2 regions of the Shewanella woodyi ATCC 51908 genome follow, and region 2 is predicted to be linked to the other one. Evidence: riboswitches for the same ligand, from Rfam matches in the RefSeq annotation. Region 2 holds a riboswitch; the other holds the start of a gene.

Region 1 (4,429 bases), 410 kb from region 2:
GAGCAAGCTTGTAAGCATAATAGTGAAAAAATAATAGTTAACCGAGTAAATTGGCGATATATCGGTGAAGGGTGCATTTCAAAGTCTCTTTTATCTATTCCAATTAATAACGTAAAAAGCCAGATACAGGATCTGGCTTTAGTTTCAATTTCTCAACTCCAATCACACTACCTAGAACGCTTGGTAACTCACGCTAAAGAAAAACTCTCTTCCAGGGCTAAAGTAGTTTTGCGCTGAAATAATCTCTTCATCGAACAGGTTATTCGCTTTCAAGCGTAAGCTCCACGCATCATCTAGATGATAGCCAATGCTTAAATCTAGCTTATGATATGCTTCAAGATATAAATCATAACCAGCGTAACGCTTGCCTTGATAGTGATAGTTAGCAAGAAAATCGAAACTTTGCCATTGATAGCTTAAACTATAGTTCAGCTCTTCAACACTACGGCCAATTAGCATTTCACCAGTTTTCTTATTCTCTGGCTCTAAATAGGTATAGGCTAATTGATTGTCGAATCCAAATAGTCCAAATTTAGTAAATAATTCAACACCTGAAATTTCAGCTTGATTGATATTGGCAGGCTTCCAGATATCAAAACCATAGTCATCTTTTTCACCAGTAGGAACCCAGGCAATTAGGTTATCAATTGTGTTTTTGAACACACTGATGTAAGCGTGAATATCATTAGCTTGATAGTGCAAAGTTAGATCGTAACTTTTAGCTGTCTCTGAAATCAGATCTGGGTTACCAGAACCTGGCCAGTATAAGTCATTAAAGGTCGGCGCTTTAAAAGCAGTACCAGTTGATGCCGCCAAACGCCACTCTTCAGTAAGCTGGTAAGCGAGGCTGGCGTTGTAAGACACTTCACTGTCAATGTTTTCTACATCATCATAACGCACTGCAACTTCGGCAAGTAATTGGCTCCACTGCTTCTGCGCAAGTATATAGGCTCCAAAAATATCGCGTTCATCTTGAGCATAATCACCTTTAACCGCTTCATTTGACCAATCAATACCACCGATGAAGGTTAAATCATTAGCCGCTAGATATTGGTTACTCCAGTTAATTTGATCGCGCTTGGTTTCAAATACTGAAACCGGCACCGTGATATCGTCGCCACGGAAGTTTTCGTTCGCATCACTAGACTGGCTTAATGCCAGCTTACTGGTAAATTGCTCATTGCTATACTGCGCAGCAAGGTTCCAAAGGTAGTTATCAAAGTCTGACTCATCGGCAGAGCCAAATGCATAGATATCATCGTATTGAGTATTGCCTTTATCATACTGGCCATTCCAAAGTGCTTGCCAGTTTTGATTAATTTGCTGAGAACCTTTTAACGATAAAGAGGTGCGGTTATAACCGTCATCGTCATTTTCAACCGGTGCACCATTGTAGACATCGTATCCATCAGACTGTTCATGGTTAACAGCAAGCGTTGTGCTGCCCTTACCATGACTCATACCTGTGCCAAACGAGCCGCGAATGTAATCGTTGCTGCCGTATTCTGCACCAGCAAACCACTCACCATCTTTTAACTGACGAGTAAAAATTTGGATCACGCCGCCAATCGCGTCGCTGCCCCAAACTGATGCACGAGGTCCTTTTAACACTTCGATACGCTCAATATTTTCAGGTGAAAGCGTATTAAAGCTAACAGTGCCGAGTGTTGCCGAACCAACTTTTACGCCATCAATTAGCACTAATACATGATTTGAATTGCTGCCGCGAACACTAACAGATGTCGCCTGGCCCGCACCACCGTTACGTGAAATGCTAACTCCTGGTAATGTCTCTAGTACATCGGCAACAGACTTAGGATTGAGACGTGCTATCTCTTCACGTTCAATAGTATTGATAACAGTAAGCTGCTGATCGGCGGTTCTGTCAAAACGTGAACCCGTTACAGTGATCTTTTCATCAACGTCGACCGCATTGGCAGTAACGTCCTCAGCCATAGCCGAATATGAAGATAAGCTGATGATACTGCTCACTAACAGTGCAACTTGTGATAGTTTGATAGAGCCTTTATTAGACTCTTTAATAGATAGTGTACCCATTTTTCCTTTAACTCCTGAAGGGAAAACGGGGCAAAGATGTCACGAATAGAATTGATTGAGCCCAAATGATTAAAGCTTTCTACCGCATCTTGAGATCTGCCCGCCGAAATCTCAAAATCATCAAATGGGCCGGTCTCCGGACTTAGGTATTGCTGCATTTCCTAAAGAAAAACAGCACAAGTTTAGACTTTTTTAACACCCATTATCTTGTTGATAAAATAAGCGCGCCTAACTCTTACCATTCACCGTTGCGGGGGCAGTGCCAGATTTCCACAGGCTTCCCGATTATCCTTCCCTCTCCCATTAAAATCCGACTTAATAAAGCCTTAGGATAAGCTCAGGCACCACAAAAGATTGACTAAAACTTGTATAGAATATCACCAGCGCTAATACAGCGTAAAGTGAGCGCGGCATTATAGACGGCTACACGGATAAAAGTCTAACTTTTGATTGACAAGATCGTAACCTTATACCAATCAGTATAAGAAGTTGCTCTACTCAGAGTATCTTTTGGCAAACTAATTCAAGGCGAATGGATGATAGAATGGTTGCTCCCTTGTGAGTTCATTCAACGAAGAAGTAGGCAGCCAAAAGCATGCCTTTTATATCACTATCGACTGAGGCCATAGGGAGCGATTGTAGCCATAAACTCTCGGTAGTTAGCTGGCTCTAAAGGTGGTGTTTCTGCATTAAACACCTCTCCTCGCATAGATTGATGTAACAGATACATATCTTGCTCACCAGATATTGCCGTGTAATGCCCTATTTCACCTTTAGGATCGGATGAATATGATTTTGCATTAAACTGAGTTGCTTTATGAGTATTTGGCATATGAGAGCAACCGATAATGGCAGTAAACCCTGAATACCCATCGATATCACTTTCACCTAATTTTTGATAGGTGATCTCGCCCGTACAACTTTCCTCATAGGTAGCAGCAATCGAATCTAAAAAAGTTTCAGGCGAAAAACTATCAGCTAATCCCTTAAAACCTTGTACACAAAACAGCGATGACCAATCTCTCAGTTCATCAGAAACTGGCGTAAACTCAGCAGAAAACATGGTGTTTTGCTTCTCTGAAAAAGCTAATTTCCAATCTTCGGGAAGCGTAAAACTCAATTTTTGATCAAAGATTGAGAGTTTATGGTTGTGAGCTATGGAGCCTGTCAAACCAGCACTACTTCCACCTAATGCAGACGGAGTCACCATAGCGCTTATCAAAACAACAACAGCTAATAGCTCAATGCCCCCTTTGTTGCCGCTCTTCTTTGGCGGTTTATAGCAAAACATATAATACCTATCATCCTTGTTTAGGTGTGTTTAAGCATTATTTTACCCTGAGCTTAAAGTCGAGATAAAGCCTTCGGTTACAATTTATCGATATATGTTAAATAAAACACTTGACCATTATGATTACCAATGTAATCTTAATAGTCATGGATTACGCTTGTAATTATAAATAGAGATTCAACTTGTTTCAGGAGATGGCCATGAAAGAGATCAGTAATTCCGAACTAGCAGTGCTCAATCTACTCTGGCATTCATCCCCTATGAGTTCGTCGGAGGTCGTAGCTCAACTTAATAAGAGCAAGCAGTGGCATGAAAAAACGGTCAAAACCTTGCTCAATCGACTCGTAAAAAAAGAGGCAGTGGGGTTTGAAAAGCAGGGACGTTCATATCTCTATCATCCACTTATAGATCAAGGCGAGTTTCAGCTTAAAGAGAGTCAATCTTTTATAGAGAGAGTCTTTTCAGGCAAGTTAACCCCCTTGGTTGCTGGTTTCGCTAAGGAGAATAAGCTGAGTTCAGATGATATTGCTGAGCTAAAGCAACTTATCGATAACTGGGAAGAGGAGAAGTGATAATGCTTAATTGGTTAATGGAGCAAACCATACTCATCAGCTTAATCTGTGCCATTTTATTAGTCGGTCACAAACAGATTTTGAAACTCTTCGGTGCCCACCACACCTATGCACTCTGGCTAGCCATTCCAATGCTGCTACTTGGCTCTGCCATCATACATCTAGTGCCAAACTTGCTATCTAACTCTCGCATCACACAACTTGAACACTATCGGGTACTAGCAGATAGAACATTAGCCGACAGTGAACTGTTTTTATCCACTCCCACTCTATTAGCAATCTGGACTCTTGGGTTCGCTTTCATGTTAATGACCATTGCCGTTCATGCTGTCAGGCTAAAACAGCTAATCAACCATTGCTCTGCGTTTACTAGCATAGAGACTCATCTGACCGTTATTCAACATCAGAATATTCACTCCCCTATGCTAGTGGGACTACGTAAACCAAAAATCATCGTTCCCTATGGATTTGAACAACTCAGTATCGCCCAACAAACCGCCGTGATTGA
Region 2 (4,429 bases):
TTCATCGGCAGCGGCGCGGGCTAAGCGAGCACCCTCAAGGTTGATCGAGGCCGAATGCTCCTGCATGTCGTAATCGGCCATGGCGATACGAGTCGCGTTGAAGGTGTTGGTCTCGATAATATCGGCACCAGCCAGTAGGTAATCTTTATGGATCTGTTTAATCGCATCTGGCTGGGTGAGCACCAACATGTCGTTGTTGCCCTTAACATCGCAATGCCACTCCTTAAACTGCTCACCACGAAAGGCATCCTCTTCGAATTTGCAGTCTTGGATCATGGTGCCCATGGCGCCATCTAGGATAAGGATCCCATCGCTCAGTTGCTGCTTTAGCTGCTGCTCGAGTTGTTGGCCTTTCGCTTTTATGTTTTTGGTTCTTAGGGTTCCAGTGGTCATAAATTCTACCTGTTTTAACGACTTAATTGCTCAGGCTCAAGCGTGTGCCTATATTATAAATCTATACTTTCAGATGTTTACTCTGTTTTTATACCAATTTTAGTTAGTTTGGTATGCGGTTTTATCTGAACTTTATTTTGGATGTTTATACGTATAGACGTCCATAATAAACCAGAGTCTAGTGATAGTCGAGTATCCATCCTATACCGATTAGAATTGCTTGACTAAGAGGGGATAGATTGCAAACTTAGGCAGTGTGGATATTGAAGGTGTGGATATTGAAGGTGTGGATATTGAAGGTGTGGATATTGAAGGTGTGGAAGGAAGAGAATGTCGGAGGCGATGGATGGAAGAAAGTGAAACGCAAGATTGGAGCAATGGTAAAACGACCAGCCTTTACCTGATGCGTCATGGTGAATGCGAAGGTGGTGATATATTACGAGGCCAAACCGATGTGGCCTTGAGTCAACTTGGCAAGGAGCAGATGCAGCAAGAATTAGCTGGGTTAGATATTGAGTTTGAGCAGGTGATCTGCTCTCCACTGCGCCGCTGTAGCGAATTTGCTTTAAGCCTCTACCTTGAAAAGGGGATCCCGCTGAAGATGGAGGATGGGCTCAAAGAGATAGACTTTGGTGACTGGGACGGCGAGACACTAGAAACACTGTTTCAGCAGAGCTCAAGTGTGTTGGATATGTACTGGAAGAACCCTTGGGCATTTACGCCACCTAATGGCGAGACGATGCAGGAGTTTGAGGCCAGAGTAAATCAGGGGTGGGAGAGGATAATAAGCCAGTACAGCGGGCAGACCTTGCTACTGGTGACCCATGGTGGTGTGATCCGCCATCTAATGTCTAAGGCATTAGGTGCGACAGGAGTCGCAGGCTTTTACACCCAGCTTGCACTGGATTATGCCTGCGTGGTGAAGATCACCGTTTACAGCTCAGCTCAAGGGGAGCTATTCACTAAACTGCATTGGGGTGCTAATGGCAATTGAATTAACTATAAGACTCGAAAATTCAATCGCTACGGTTTTACTCAGCTATTAAACACGGCATAATAGCGCCATCTAGGATCTGTTTAACTTGGCTGCTGATAGAGTGAATGCCCAGAGGCAGATCCGCAAAGTGAGGTGTTGAGAGCGAGCAAGTGCTGAGTACAACAAAGCGCTTGAAAGTGAACTCAACCTTAAAAGGGAATTGGGGAGTAGCATTTAGCTATTAATGGCCCAAACTGTACCCGCAACTGTATGTGTTTTAAAGAGGTCGTTAGGATCTAACCTAGGACCTAGGACATGAGTACCTCTTTAAACCATGAGTCAGGATACCTGCCTAACTTTGTCGCTAAAAAACTCGAGCGGGTAACTCGAGGGGGCGTTTCAAATGCTGTTTTTTCACTGCACCAATTGGCAGTGCCACGTCATCATCAATAAGTTAAGCCAGTTCGGGTTCCTTCGTATCTCGATGTTTATCATGCCTGAAATTTGCCGCACAAGATGCACATGGGGCGTTAAGTGATAGAGCGAATTGTTCAAGAGACTGAAATACTTAAGGTCGATAACTTAAGCTGGCATGCCGATGAGCGTGAGATCTTATCCGGTATCCACTTCTGCCTAACAAAAGGGGAGATGTTAGGGATCATTGGTCCCAATGGTGCCGGTAAATCCAGCCTGCTGCGCTGTCTCTACCGATATATCAAACCAAGCTCAGGCGCAATTACCCTTTTTGGTGACGAGATAGCAACGCTATCAGCAAAGGAGTTTGCTAAGCGAGTAGCGGTTGTACTCCAGGACACGCCACACCATTTTGACCTGACCACAGCGCAGCTGGTGGCTATTGGGTTAACTCCCCATAAGGGGCCTTTTGAGATAACCACAGCTAAAGACAGAGAGGTTATCAATGATGCGCTAGCAAAAGTGGGGTTGACCCATAAAGCTGGGCAAGCTTATGAGCACCTTTCCGGTGGTGAAAAGCAGCGTGCCTTGATTGCCCGGGCGATAGTGCAACGACCTAAACTGCTGATTTTAGATGAGCCTACCAATCATCTAGATATTCGTTATCAGATACAGATCTTAGAGCTGCTTCGAAGCCTTAATATTTCAGTTATCACCTCTATTCATGATCTAAATCTTGCCAGTGCCCTGTGTGATCAGTTGCTGTTATTAGATGGAGGAAAGTGTATCTCCCATGGCGCACCTGTAGAGGTGTTAACTGAGCAGCGAATTGGGGACGTGTTCGGTGTCTGCTGTAAAGTCGAGCCGCATCCTCAACATGCCAATCCTCAGATCAGCTATTTTTATGGCTACTCCTCAATTAAAGAGAAGCAAGGGAGGCAAGATGACAGTGGCAGTTAAGTCTGGCCTACATCAGGTTTGGGTCAACCTCTCGCTCTTGATTATCTCGCTTGTCTCCTTAGTGGCTGCTGCGAGTTTTGGCGCTGCGGATCTCTCCTTTGTCGACGTGTTGAGTGTACTAGAACATAAAGCTTTTGGTTCGGGAGTCTCAGAGGGAGCTGGCATTGCCGAGCGGATCATTATCGAACTCAGGTTTCCGCGGATTTTACTGGCTTTTACCGCGGGAGCGGGACTCTCTATTGCTGGTAGTGTGTTACAAACCGTGACCCGTAACCCGTTAGCGGACCCCTATCTGTTTGGGATCTCCTCGGGTGCTTCCTTTGGTGCAGTGGTGGTGCTGACGCTGTTCTCTAGCTCAGGGCTGTTCGAGCGTTACGAGTGGTTAAGTTTGCCATTAGGGGCATTTATCGGTGCTGGTTTGTCGGTATTGATGGTGCTGAGTCTGTGTGGCCGCACCATGAGTAGTCAGATTGAGCGCATGCTGCTTTCTGGCGTAGCTATCTCCTTTATGTTCGGGGCGCTCACTAGCCTTCTGCTCTATTTCTCCAGCCCCCAGGCCGCAGCATCTGTGCTTTTTTGGAGTCTGGGCAGTTTTGCAAAAGCGGGTTGGGATACCCTATTGCTTCCCTTTGCTGTCGTGAGCTTTTCTACTGTAATCATACTGTTATTTAAGCGCCAGATAATGGCCATGAGAGCTGGAGATGAAACCGCCCACACATTAGGTGTTAACGTCGCTCGTTTGCGCTTGCAGATGCTATTACTGTGCTCGTTCATCACCGCTATCTTAGTGGCCAACTGTGGAGGAATTGGCTTTGTGGGTTTGATGATCCCACACACGGTCAGAATGCTATTTCCTGGCTACTTTCCTCTGCTGACGACGGCGCTGTTTGGTGGCTTGTTTATGATCTGGATCGATGTGTTGGCTCGGACACTATTGAGTCACCAAGAGCTGCCTATCGGCATTATTACGGCTGTGATCGGCAGTGTTTTCTTTCTGGCTATTTTAGGGCGAAAAAAATAGATAGCGAACAGTAAGTCGCGTAAGAATTTAGGTAAAGAGTGTCTATGGGGCTTGCAGCCTCAACGCTTTCATGTTTTCTTAGTGTTCGTGTTTAAAGTACTACTTTTGACTTACTCGCTTAAACCTCTTTAGATTGAAATTTCAGTACTTTGAAAGGGTTTGAGCATAGTGAGAAGATTAAATAATTAAATCAGGGTATGGAATATGTTAGGCATTGGGTTCGATATTGCGCCAATTAGTCATGAGTTTGATGATGAGATTCAGAGTAGAATTGATAATAAGACCAAACCATTAGGGGCGCTTGGTGAACTTGAGTTTCTGGCTAAACAGATAGCTCGCGTACTAGGTAAGGATAAGCCAAAGATATCGAATCCTAAGCTGCTGGTATTTGCCGCCGACCATGGTATTGCTGCTGCCGGAGTATCGATAGCGCCGAGTGAAGTGACTACCCAGATGGTGATGAACTTTATCAATGGCGGCGCGGCTATCAATGTGTTCTGCCGTCAGGTGGGCTTTGAACTTGAAGTGATTGATTGCGGAATTTTACAACCCTTGGAGGGGGTTGAAGGGATTATCGACCAACGATTGGGGGCGGGAACGGCGCCGATCCACCGCCAAGCTGCAATGACATTGGGTGCGGTAAAGCAAGGCATGGAGATGGCGCG

Evidence for each region. A riboswitch is a leader RNA that binds a small molecule or an ion and turns the genes downstream of it on or off. The one in region 2 is predicted to bind cobalamin.
Region 1: another riboswitch for cobalamin. It lies ahead of SWOO_RS19240 (TonB-dependent receptor domain-containing protein); the one in region 2 lies ahead of SWOO_RS20960 (ABC transporter ATP-binding protein).

Annotation. Positions count from the first base shown of each region.
Region 1 is NC_010506.1:4,547,973-4,552,401, forward strand. It holds gene SWOO_RS19235 (GDSL-type esterase/lipase family protein) at 1-77, opposite strand, end outside; gene SWOO_RS19240 (TonB-dependent receptor domain-containing protein) at 172-2,058, opposite strand; cobalamin riboswitch at 2,169-2,388, opposite strand; gene SWOO_RS19245 (hypothetical protein) at 2,669-3,349, opposite strand; gene SWOO_RS19250 (BlaI/MecI/CopY family transcriptional regulator) at 3,550-3,921, shown strand; gene SWOO_RS19255 (M56 family metallopeptidase) at 3,924-4,429, shown strand, end outside.
Region 2 is NC_010506.1:4,955,980-4,960,408, reverse strand. It holds gene metH (methionine synthase) at 1-393, opposite strand, end outside; gene SWOO_RS20965 (histidine phosphatase family protein) at 650-1,387, shown strand; cobalamin riboswitch at 1,538-1,739, shown strand; gene SWOO_RS20960 (ABC transporter ATP-binding protein) at 1,904-2,743, shown strand; gene SWOO_RS20955 (FecCD family ABC transporter permease) at 2,727-3,764, shown strand; gene cobT (nicotinate-nucleotide--dimethylbenzimidazole phosphoribosyltransferase) at 3,969-4,429, shown strand, end outside.